2 regions of the Pseudoalteromonas sp. NZS37 genome follow, and region 1 is predicted to be linked to the other one. Evidence: predicted binding sites of a transcription regulator. Region 1 holds the regulator's gene; the other holds the start of a gene.

Region 1 (4,214 bases):
TTATAAAGCCGGGATTCGCATCTTTTTTAACTGCAAAATCAGGTACCCACCAAGAGTGAATAACATCGTCAGAAGTCATTAAAAATCGTACTTTTTGATTTATTGGCAGTACGAGAGGTTTATCAACCTCAAGTAAGTAGTTAGGATTTTTATCTGCAAGATTCGCTATTTCATCTTGCGGGGTAGATAAAATAGAGTAGAACTCTACATCTTCACCCATATATTCATAATGCCATTTCCATTGCGAGCCTGTAATTTTAATAGTGAGATCAGCTTTGCTGGCATCTTCCATTGCAATTAGGGTTTTAGTGGCTGGTACTGCCATAGCAATTAAAATAACAAACGGGATTGCAGTCCAAAGTATTTCTACTTTAGTGCTTTCGTGAAATTGGGCAGGTACAGCCCCTTTAGATTTACGGTGATGAATAAGTGCCCAAAACATAATTGCGAACACTATCACCCCAATCACACAACATATTATAAATATGGTCATGTGCAGCTGATATACATTATTGCTTATATCGGTTACGCCTTTGCGCATATTGTATTGGCTGTTAGCCAAAACTGGGTGCGAAAAAACACATAATATAAGCCACAAGGTAGAGGTCAGTTTACCCATGTGACGGCTCCTTTGATGCTATTGCGAATGCAAAGCGAAGAGGCATACGGCTTAAACGCCAATTCGTTATTTTTATTTTTTTAGTCAATCTCATTTAATATTGATTGGTTTTGCTGCGCCAACAACGGGTTTGTGTATATTGTGTGTTCTCAAAACTAAAAAGCTGTGAGTTATTATTAGCTCAGCACATTAATAATTAGCTAAAAAATGAACAACAAGCAAGTTTTAGTATAAAAAACAATCAGGTGATATTGAGTAATTAATAAAAAATCAGTAACCAACTAGGTAACAGTAAGTTCAAAAGATGAGCAAAACAAAGGGGTTTAACGCATTCGAAGGGGGAAAATATAAGTGCAAAAAAGTTTACAGCTTAAATTGTCAGTGAGCTATTTATGCCCTATTTTTAGTGCGAATTTAAAACAAAAAATGCGTACTAATTAGTACGCATTTATAAAACTGCTTGTTTAAAAGCTATTTTTAAAGTCACATCCAATCAGCGTTTCTTATAACGCCAACGGCTAAGCCTTCAATATTAAAAGACTCATTCTCAAGATCTACTTCAATAGATTCAAAATCGTCGTTTTCAGCATGAAGTAATACTTTACGACCCGCTTTCTCAAGACGTTTTACAGTTACGTCTTCGTCTAGGCGGGCAACAACAACTTGCCCGTTTTCAGCGGTTTGAGTACGATGTACAGCAAGTAAATCACCATCCATAATACCAATATCTTTCATGCTCATACCGTTAACGCGTAGTAAAAAATCTGCAGCCGGTTTAAACATTAATGGATCGATTTTGCAGTGACTTTCAACGTGCTCTTGCGCCAAAATAGGTGAACCAGCAGCAACACGCCCTATAAGCGGTAAACCTAATTGTTCTGGCTCTTCTTCTTCAATTAACTGAATACCACGGCTTGCACCTGGTTTCATTTTAATTGCGCCTTTTTTAGCAAGTGCTTTTAAATGTTCTTCAGCAGCATTGGCACTTTTAAAACCTAATGTTTGCGCTATTTCAGCACGTGTAGGAGGCATACCAGTGTCTTTAATAAAAACTTTAATTAGTTCGAGTATTTGAGCTTGGCGGTTCGTTAATGGTCGCATACAACTGGTTTTCCATACAGTACATTTAACTGTGAGTATATACAGTTAAATAAAAATCGCAAATTTAAATTAAGCCTTAAAATAGCCAAAGTAATTTCACTTGTGTACATTTTAGGGATATAACTAAAGCTAGATTTATAAATGATTAAAAAAGCAAAGGAGTCATTATGAGTATTTGGTACCAGCCCATCACTTTAGAGCTGTGCAAGCAGTTAGAACAAGGCATTGATGGCCAAGGAACATTAATGAAAACCATGGGAATAGAAGTCACTGAAATTGGTGATGATTACTTAGTAGCCACTATGCCGGCAATTCCTGAGCATCATAACCCAATGGGAATGGTTCACGGCGGTGCTAACGTTGTACTTGCCGAAACAGTTGCCAGCTATGCAGCTAACTTTGTTGTCGATTTTACAAAATTTTACTGCGTGGGGCAGGAAATTAGCGCAAGTCATTTAAAAGCATCTCGCAGCGGCACTTTAACAGCAACGGCAAGAGCGTTTCATATTGGCAAACGTAGTTCAGTGTGGGAAATAAAAATTACAAATAGCCGCAATGAGCTGTGCTGCGTATCAAAAATGACCGCAGCAGTCGTAGAGCGAAGATAGTTACTTTTCGATTGGGTAAATTGTAATTTCCATACCCGCACCAATCGCAGATATACGTAGTAATGTATCTGCATCTAAGGCTTGATTAAAGCACTTAGGGGAAGTGCCTGATTCAAAACCAATATCAAACGTTCTACGTGAACAGCTTAACCATTGCTTTAGCGCGTTACGCGAACACGATTCAATAAGCTCACATATATGGTTTATTGCTTTGTCAGGCGTGTTTACTACACCTGTTGCTTCAATACGCGCTAATTGACGGTATTCGTCTTTGTCATAATGTAAAATCGTCGCGACTTTTTTCAAGTCTGCCACTAGCAAACTAATATCTTGCTTTGATTCAAGCTCAAGATCTACATTTAAAAATTGAATTTCCGACATCGTTTCGTATTTATCCTCTAATAATTTCATTGCAAACTTTAACGCAGTTTTACCGTTATACCAAATCAACTATGCTCTATTAACCACTTTATATAGATATTTCGCAGCTTTTAAGTATTTTTTAGCGTTTAAAGCTAGCTGGATATCAAACACTCAGCTCAATTAAACAAATAAGTCATGTTAGCAATTTAAGTGTAATCTTTTTTATTTTTAAATGATTACAGTAAGCTATAGTTTAAACTGCGACAAAATGTCGCAGTAACTAATCCCATTAATGTAATAAACTAGCCTCTAAAAATAATAAGACTAAAACATGAATAAAAAAATATTTAAGTATGCTCGCAAGTTACATAAATGGCTCGGTTATTTGCTCACATTACAAATTTTAGCTTGGCTGTTAGGCGGTTTAGTCATGAGCGCTATTCCTCTTGATAAAGTTCATGGGGAGCATCTTGCAACACGTACTCTTAATAACCCATTTACGCAGGCTGATTATGTTGCCTCCCTTAACGATATTGCATCTCAGGTGGTTAATCCAACACAAATAATTTTTGAGAACTTTTTAACCACACCTATAATTACAGTTATAAATAAAGATGAACAGCAAAGCTTTAACGGTATAACAGGCCGGCCTTTTGAGCCGCCAACTAAAATACAAATTACCGCAAATGCTAAAGCACACTTACTTATTGATGCTCAAGTAACAAGCGCTATATTGCTAAAGCAAGGTATGCGAGAAGTTGGATATAAAACCAATGTTTGGCAGGTACAATTTGACGACACATTTAACACAACACTGTACTTGTCAGAAAATAACGGCAGAGTTGTCACCGTTCGCAGCACACTATGGCGAATTTTCGACTTTTTTTGGATGTTACATATTATGGATTACGATGAGCGAGAGGATTTTAATAATCCGCTGCTTATTAGTTTTGCAGCAACCAGCGTACTTTTTTGCCTAAGTGGAATATTACTACTTATGCAAAACATACGACTAAAACGATTTATCCGAATTAAAAGTAAGAATAAATCAAAGTAGTCATATTGGTTTTTAAGAACTAGCGCACTCTCACCAAAGAGTAAATAAGCCCTAGGAAGTACCCAAGGGCAGATTTTATTCCAAGTGTTTAAATCGACTCAAATGTCGCTTTAACATTTCGTTTTCGAAAATCAACTCATCACGCTCATCCAGCAATTGTAAAACTAAAGCTATTGCCGACCAATCTAACGAAAAGTCATGTTGAATACGGGCCGCTTTTTTAACTAAGGTCACTGCAGATACCGTAAATTGCCACTGCGTAACATGCTTCCCCTCAATTGGAACCGCAATATTGTGCTCAACTAGCTCATATAAAATTGCTTCGCTAATATCACTACTCAAACATAGCTCTTTGCTAGTAAGTAAATCATCTTTTTGTGTCACGATAATTTGCATTATGGCTTGCTCCAGTTATTACGGGGATCAAAGTGAGCTTTTTCGGCTAATTCTTCCCAAAGTTTTTTAC
Region 2 (4,214 bases), on a different contig from region 1:
ACAGCTGAAGATGCGCAAGTTGTGCACGTTGCTGAATTAAGTAACCAAATTGGCGAAATTGAAAAGCAAGGTTTGACCTCTTTCTATGTAGAGATTTTAGCTCGACCTGCTCAACGTCAACAGTTAGATTTAGATGATGACGAATAACACTTAATTTAATTAAGTGTTCGAAGTTTTAAAATGAGCCCAAGTGGCTCATTTTTTGTTTTTATGCATTAAAGATTCACCTTAAATCATTTTTATTAATAACTAATAAGTAGAATTTTACTTTATTAACATTTGCATAACAAAATGTAGTGATATAGGGTGTGTTTAATTAAAAAAACAAAACAGTTGTACCATGCCGATAAATTACTCTGACCACCAATTGAAATTAAGCTTAAAGAGCTCTAAGGTACTTGTCGTTGACGATCAGCTATTAAGCTTAATTGTATTAAAAAAAATATTATCAGAGCATTTTAGTGTAACAACAACGAGCTGTGGTGAGGATGCGATTGAAATTTGTAAACATAATCCGCCAGATATAATACTACTCGATATTAATATGGAAGGAATGAGTGGTATTGAAACATGTCTAAAATTAAAAAATATATCTGAAACACAAGATATCCCCGTTATTTTTGTAACCTCATCTGAAAATCAAGAAGAAGAGTGCTGGGAAGCAGGGGCTGTAGATTTTATAAAGAAACCAACTAACTCGGAAACTTTATATAGAAGAGTGCGCGCCCATATTACGATGAAACTGCAACATGACTTACTCAATCAAAAAGTATTTCTAGATGATTTAACAAAGGTATTCAATCGTCGTTATTTTGATGCGCATTTTTCTAAAATGGAACGAAGCGCCTTACGAGAAAAAGTCGACTATGCACTATTACTCATCGATATAGACTACTTTAAGCAATACAACGATCTTTATGGTCATGTGCAAGGCGATACGGTTTTAAACCTTGTTGCACAAACTATTACTAATAGTTTGCAAAGGCCAACCGATTTTGTTGCGCGTTACGGCGGCGAAGAGTTTGTAGTTGTTCTACCGCATACAAGCACTGAAGGTGCAATTTGTGTTGCTGATAAAATTAAACAAAATGTGGTCGATTTAGGAATATTACACAGATATTCAGAATATGACTTTGTGACTATTAGTATTGGCGGTGCAACCCTACAACCGTACGTAAATAACAAAAACACCTTGCAGATCGCAGATGAAAAAATGTATGAGTCCAAAATGCAAGGGCGTAACCAAGTGTGTTTTTAAGTTTAGCTAGCTAATAAATCACTTTGCCACTTAAAAACACCTTGTAGGTGATAAATATTAAATAAGATTATTTATTACACGCTATGACATTTTTTGTACTTTTTATTGCTACCACATGGGCAGTCATCATTTCTGCCCACTTTAATATCTTCAACAGGATATATAGTGCCATCTAAATAACACCATTGAGTATTTTCTTTAATAAACTGCGATTTTTCGTGAAGCTCACAAAATAAGTTTTGATAAAAATATTGGGCTTTAAATTCTACAGTGCCGGTATCTCCATCATGGCTTGACCCAATTACATCAAGATTTATAAATCGACAGCTGTTAGCAAAATCATTGATTTCTTTAACCGGATTTTCAGCTTGTTTTTCTTTTGCGTAGGTTTGATAAACATATTCTGCATTTTTAATAACATAAGCACTGAATCGTGAGCGCATAAGTTGTTCAGGAGAATCAGCTTGCTTAACAGATAAGTGAAGCGGCTCACAGCAATCGGCATAATTGTGCCCACTGCTGCAAAAACATAATGTGGTATTGAGTGAAGTCATAATAATAATACAAAGTCTAAAACATTAGTTTAACAAGCTTATTGGGCGAGTGATATCTCTGTTGTTTGAGACTTTTTAGTAAAACAGTATAGTTTTGTATTCGTTTTACTTAAATCGAACGATAGATTCGTAAGTAGTTGGTTATTAACTATATCGGTCCAGGTAATTACCGCTGCAAAGTTTCCGTTATGTAATGCAGAATTTAATACATACTCTAAATTTACTAGGTGCTTTTGTCTAATAACAAGTAATTTACTTGTATCAATAGAGCATGAGTCAAGTAAAGCTTTGCTAGGTACATGATCTGGAGCAATTAGTAACGTCCATGCATTAGAGCTATTGTATTGGTGTAATACTTTTAAAAGCTCAAAGGTCGCTGAAATTTCATCTTCAATTTGAATCAAATTCACGCAATCGCTTTGCTCATCTTGTTGGTAACTTTTAACTGTTCTTACGGTAATAGGCTGTAACATAATTTCACTCACTGGGTTTTTATACAGTATTCATATACAGTAGTTTATACAGTGCTTTCGTGCAAGCCTTTTATGCTATTTATTTGTACAGTTATTCAGCTTTTGATCATTGTTTTTATTTTTTTAATTTATAATTCTTTATTAATCAGATTGTTATGGAATTATTTTTGAGAGGGTATTCTAAAAATAAATTTTTGAGCAGTGTCTTCATTTTGGGGTTTTATACTGTATAGGATTATCTTTGTAACCATATACAGTATTTTTTTACACTGCATACAGTACTTCTATCATAGTTAGCTTATGTGTTTTCACTCGTGCGAGGGATCATATGAGAAAACTGGAGTTGGTGGATTTGTTCGTACAAACTTGCCGCATAACATTGAGCATCTTTAAATCGCTTAGTTTCGATATGTTTGCGTATATCTGTAACCGCTGCAGTGGCAGGGGCGTACCCTTGGCTACTTGCTAAGCTTAACCAAGCTACAGCATGAAATACACTTTGTGGCACGCCTTCACCTTTCACAAAGAATAAACCTAAATAAAACTGTGCTCTATGGTTTCCCGCCATTGCAGCAAGTCGCATCCATTTTGCAGCCAATGGAGCTTGATTATTTTTTAAATAATATAGGGCTTTATTTAACGTACTTTGCTCATCTTTTTTATTATCAACGGGCACAGAGGTATTTTCGGGTTGAGTAACAAAACCTAAAATATTATCTAGCTGTTGCTCTAAGTCTTGCTCACAAGGTGTTGTTTTAAGCATATTGGTTCATTTATTATTTTAACTACTCTAACAGTTTAGTATATAGCAAGGTAAAATGTCCTGTAAAAGATAATTTTTATGTTAAAATCTCGCCACTTTTTACTATCACAAGTTTATTATGTTCGAAGCCTTATTTAAACTGAGCGAAAATAATTCAACAGTTAAACGCGAATGCGTTGCTGGCCTAACTACCTTTATAACTATGGTATACATTGTATTTGTAAACCCGGCTATGCTCGCAGAGGCTGGGATGGATCAAGGGGCTGCATTTGTAGCGACATGTATAGCAGCTGCGATAGGCTGTTTTATAATGGGTTTATGGGCTAACTATCCATTAGCATTAGCGCCTGGTATGGGACTAAATGCCTTTTTTACGTATGGTGTCGTATTAGGAATGGGTTATACCTGGCAAGCCGCGTTAGGGGCTGTATTTATGTCCGGTTGTATATTTTTGTTTTTAAGCTTATTTAAAGTCAGAGAGTGGATTATTAATGCCATACCTCTGGTGCTCAAGCGAGCAATCGCAACGGGTATAGGTGCTTTTTTAGCATTAATTGCCCTTAAAAATGCAGGCATTATTGTCTCAAGCCCGGCAACATTAGTACAGTTGGGCGACATTACTTCTCCAGGACCGTTATTGGCTATATTAAGCTTTTTTGTAATTGCAGCGCTTTTATACCGCGATTTTAAAAGTGGCGTGCTTATTAGTATTTTATTAGTGACTGGCATTGCTTTAAGTTTGGGGCTTGTTGAATATCACGGTGTTATGGCTATGCCACCATCAATAATGCCTACTTTTATGCAGCTAGATTTTGCAGCCGCTTTTGATATATCAATGATGAGTGTTATTTTTGCTTTCTTGTTTGTCGATCTTTTTGATACTTCGGGTACATTAGTTGCGGTAACTCAAAAAGCAGGTTTAGCTGATGAAAAAGGTAACATGCCTCGTTTAGGGCGCGCATTAAGTGCTGACAGCTCAGCAACAATTGCAGGTGCGATGCTAGGTACGTCTACGACCACATCGTATATAGAATCGGTTGCTGGTGTATCTGTTGGCGGACGTACTGGCTTAACAGCTGTAGTTGTAGGCATTTGCTTTTTACTAATGATGTTTTTTGCACCGCTTGCACAAATGGTACCGGCTTATGCTACGGCAGGCGCTATTT

Evidence for each region. Region 1 encodes LexA, which represses DNA repair genes until DNA is damaged. Its sites were predicted from a motif close to TACTGTATNNNNATACAGTA; they were not measured.
Region 2: a site for LexA is predicted at 2,308-2,327, ahead of I6F47_RS05535 (SulA-like leucine-rich domain-containing protein). Genes of this name have one in related genera too.

The regions. Positions count from the first base shown of each region.
Region 1 is NZ_JADYXL010000012.1:73,592-77,805, forward strand. Features, by position in the region: gene coxB (cytochrome c oxidase subunit II) at 1-619, opposite strand, end outside; gene lexA (transcriptional repressor LexA) at 1,103-1,720, opposite strand; gene I6F47_RS18220 (PaaI family thioesterase) at 1,888-2,328, shown strand; gene I6F47_RS18225 (hypothetical protein) at 2,329-2,709, opposite strand; gene I6F47_RS18230 (hypothetical protein) at 3,023-3,748, shown strand; gene I6F47_RS18235 (chaperone modulator CbpM) at 3,824-4,144, opposite strand; gene I6F47_RS18240 (DnaJ C-terminal domain-containing protein) at 4,144-4,214, opposite strand, start outside.
Region 2 is NZ_JADYXL010000002.1:501,389-505,602, reverse strand. Features, by position in the region: gene I6F47_RS05550 (DUF6172 family protein) at 1-147, shown strand, start outside; gene I6F47_RS05545 (GGDEF domain-containing response regulator) at 341-1,258, shown strand; gene I6F47_RS05540 (YchJ family protein) at 1,333-1,812, opposite strand; gene I6F47_RS05535 (SulA-like leucine-rich domain-containing protein) at 1,851-2,285, opposite strand; gene I6F47_RS05530 (tetratricopeptide repeat protein) at 2,584-3,048, opposite strand; gene I6F47_RS05525 (NCS2 family permease) at 3,167-4,214, shown strand, end outside.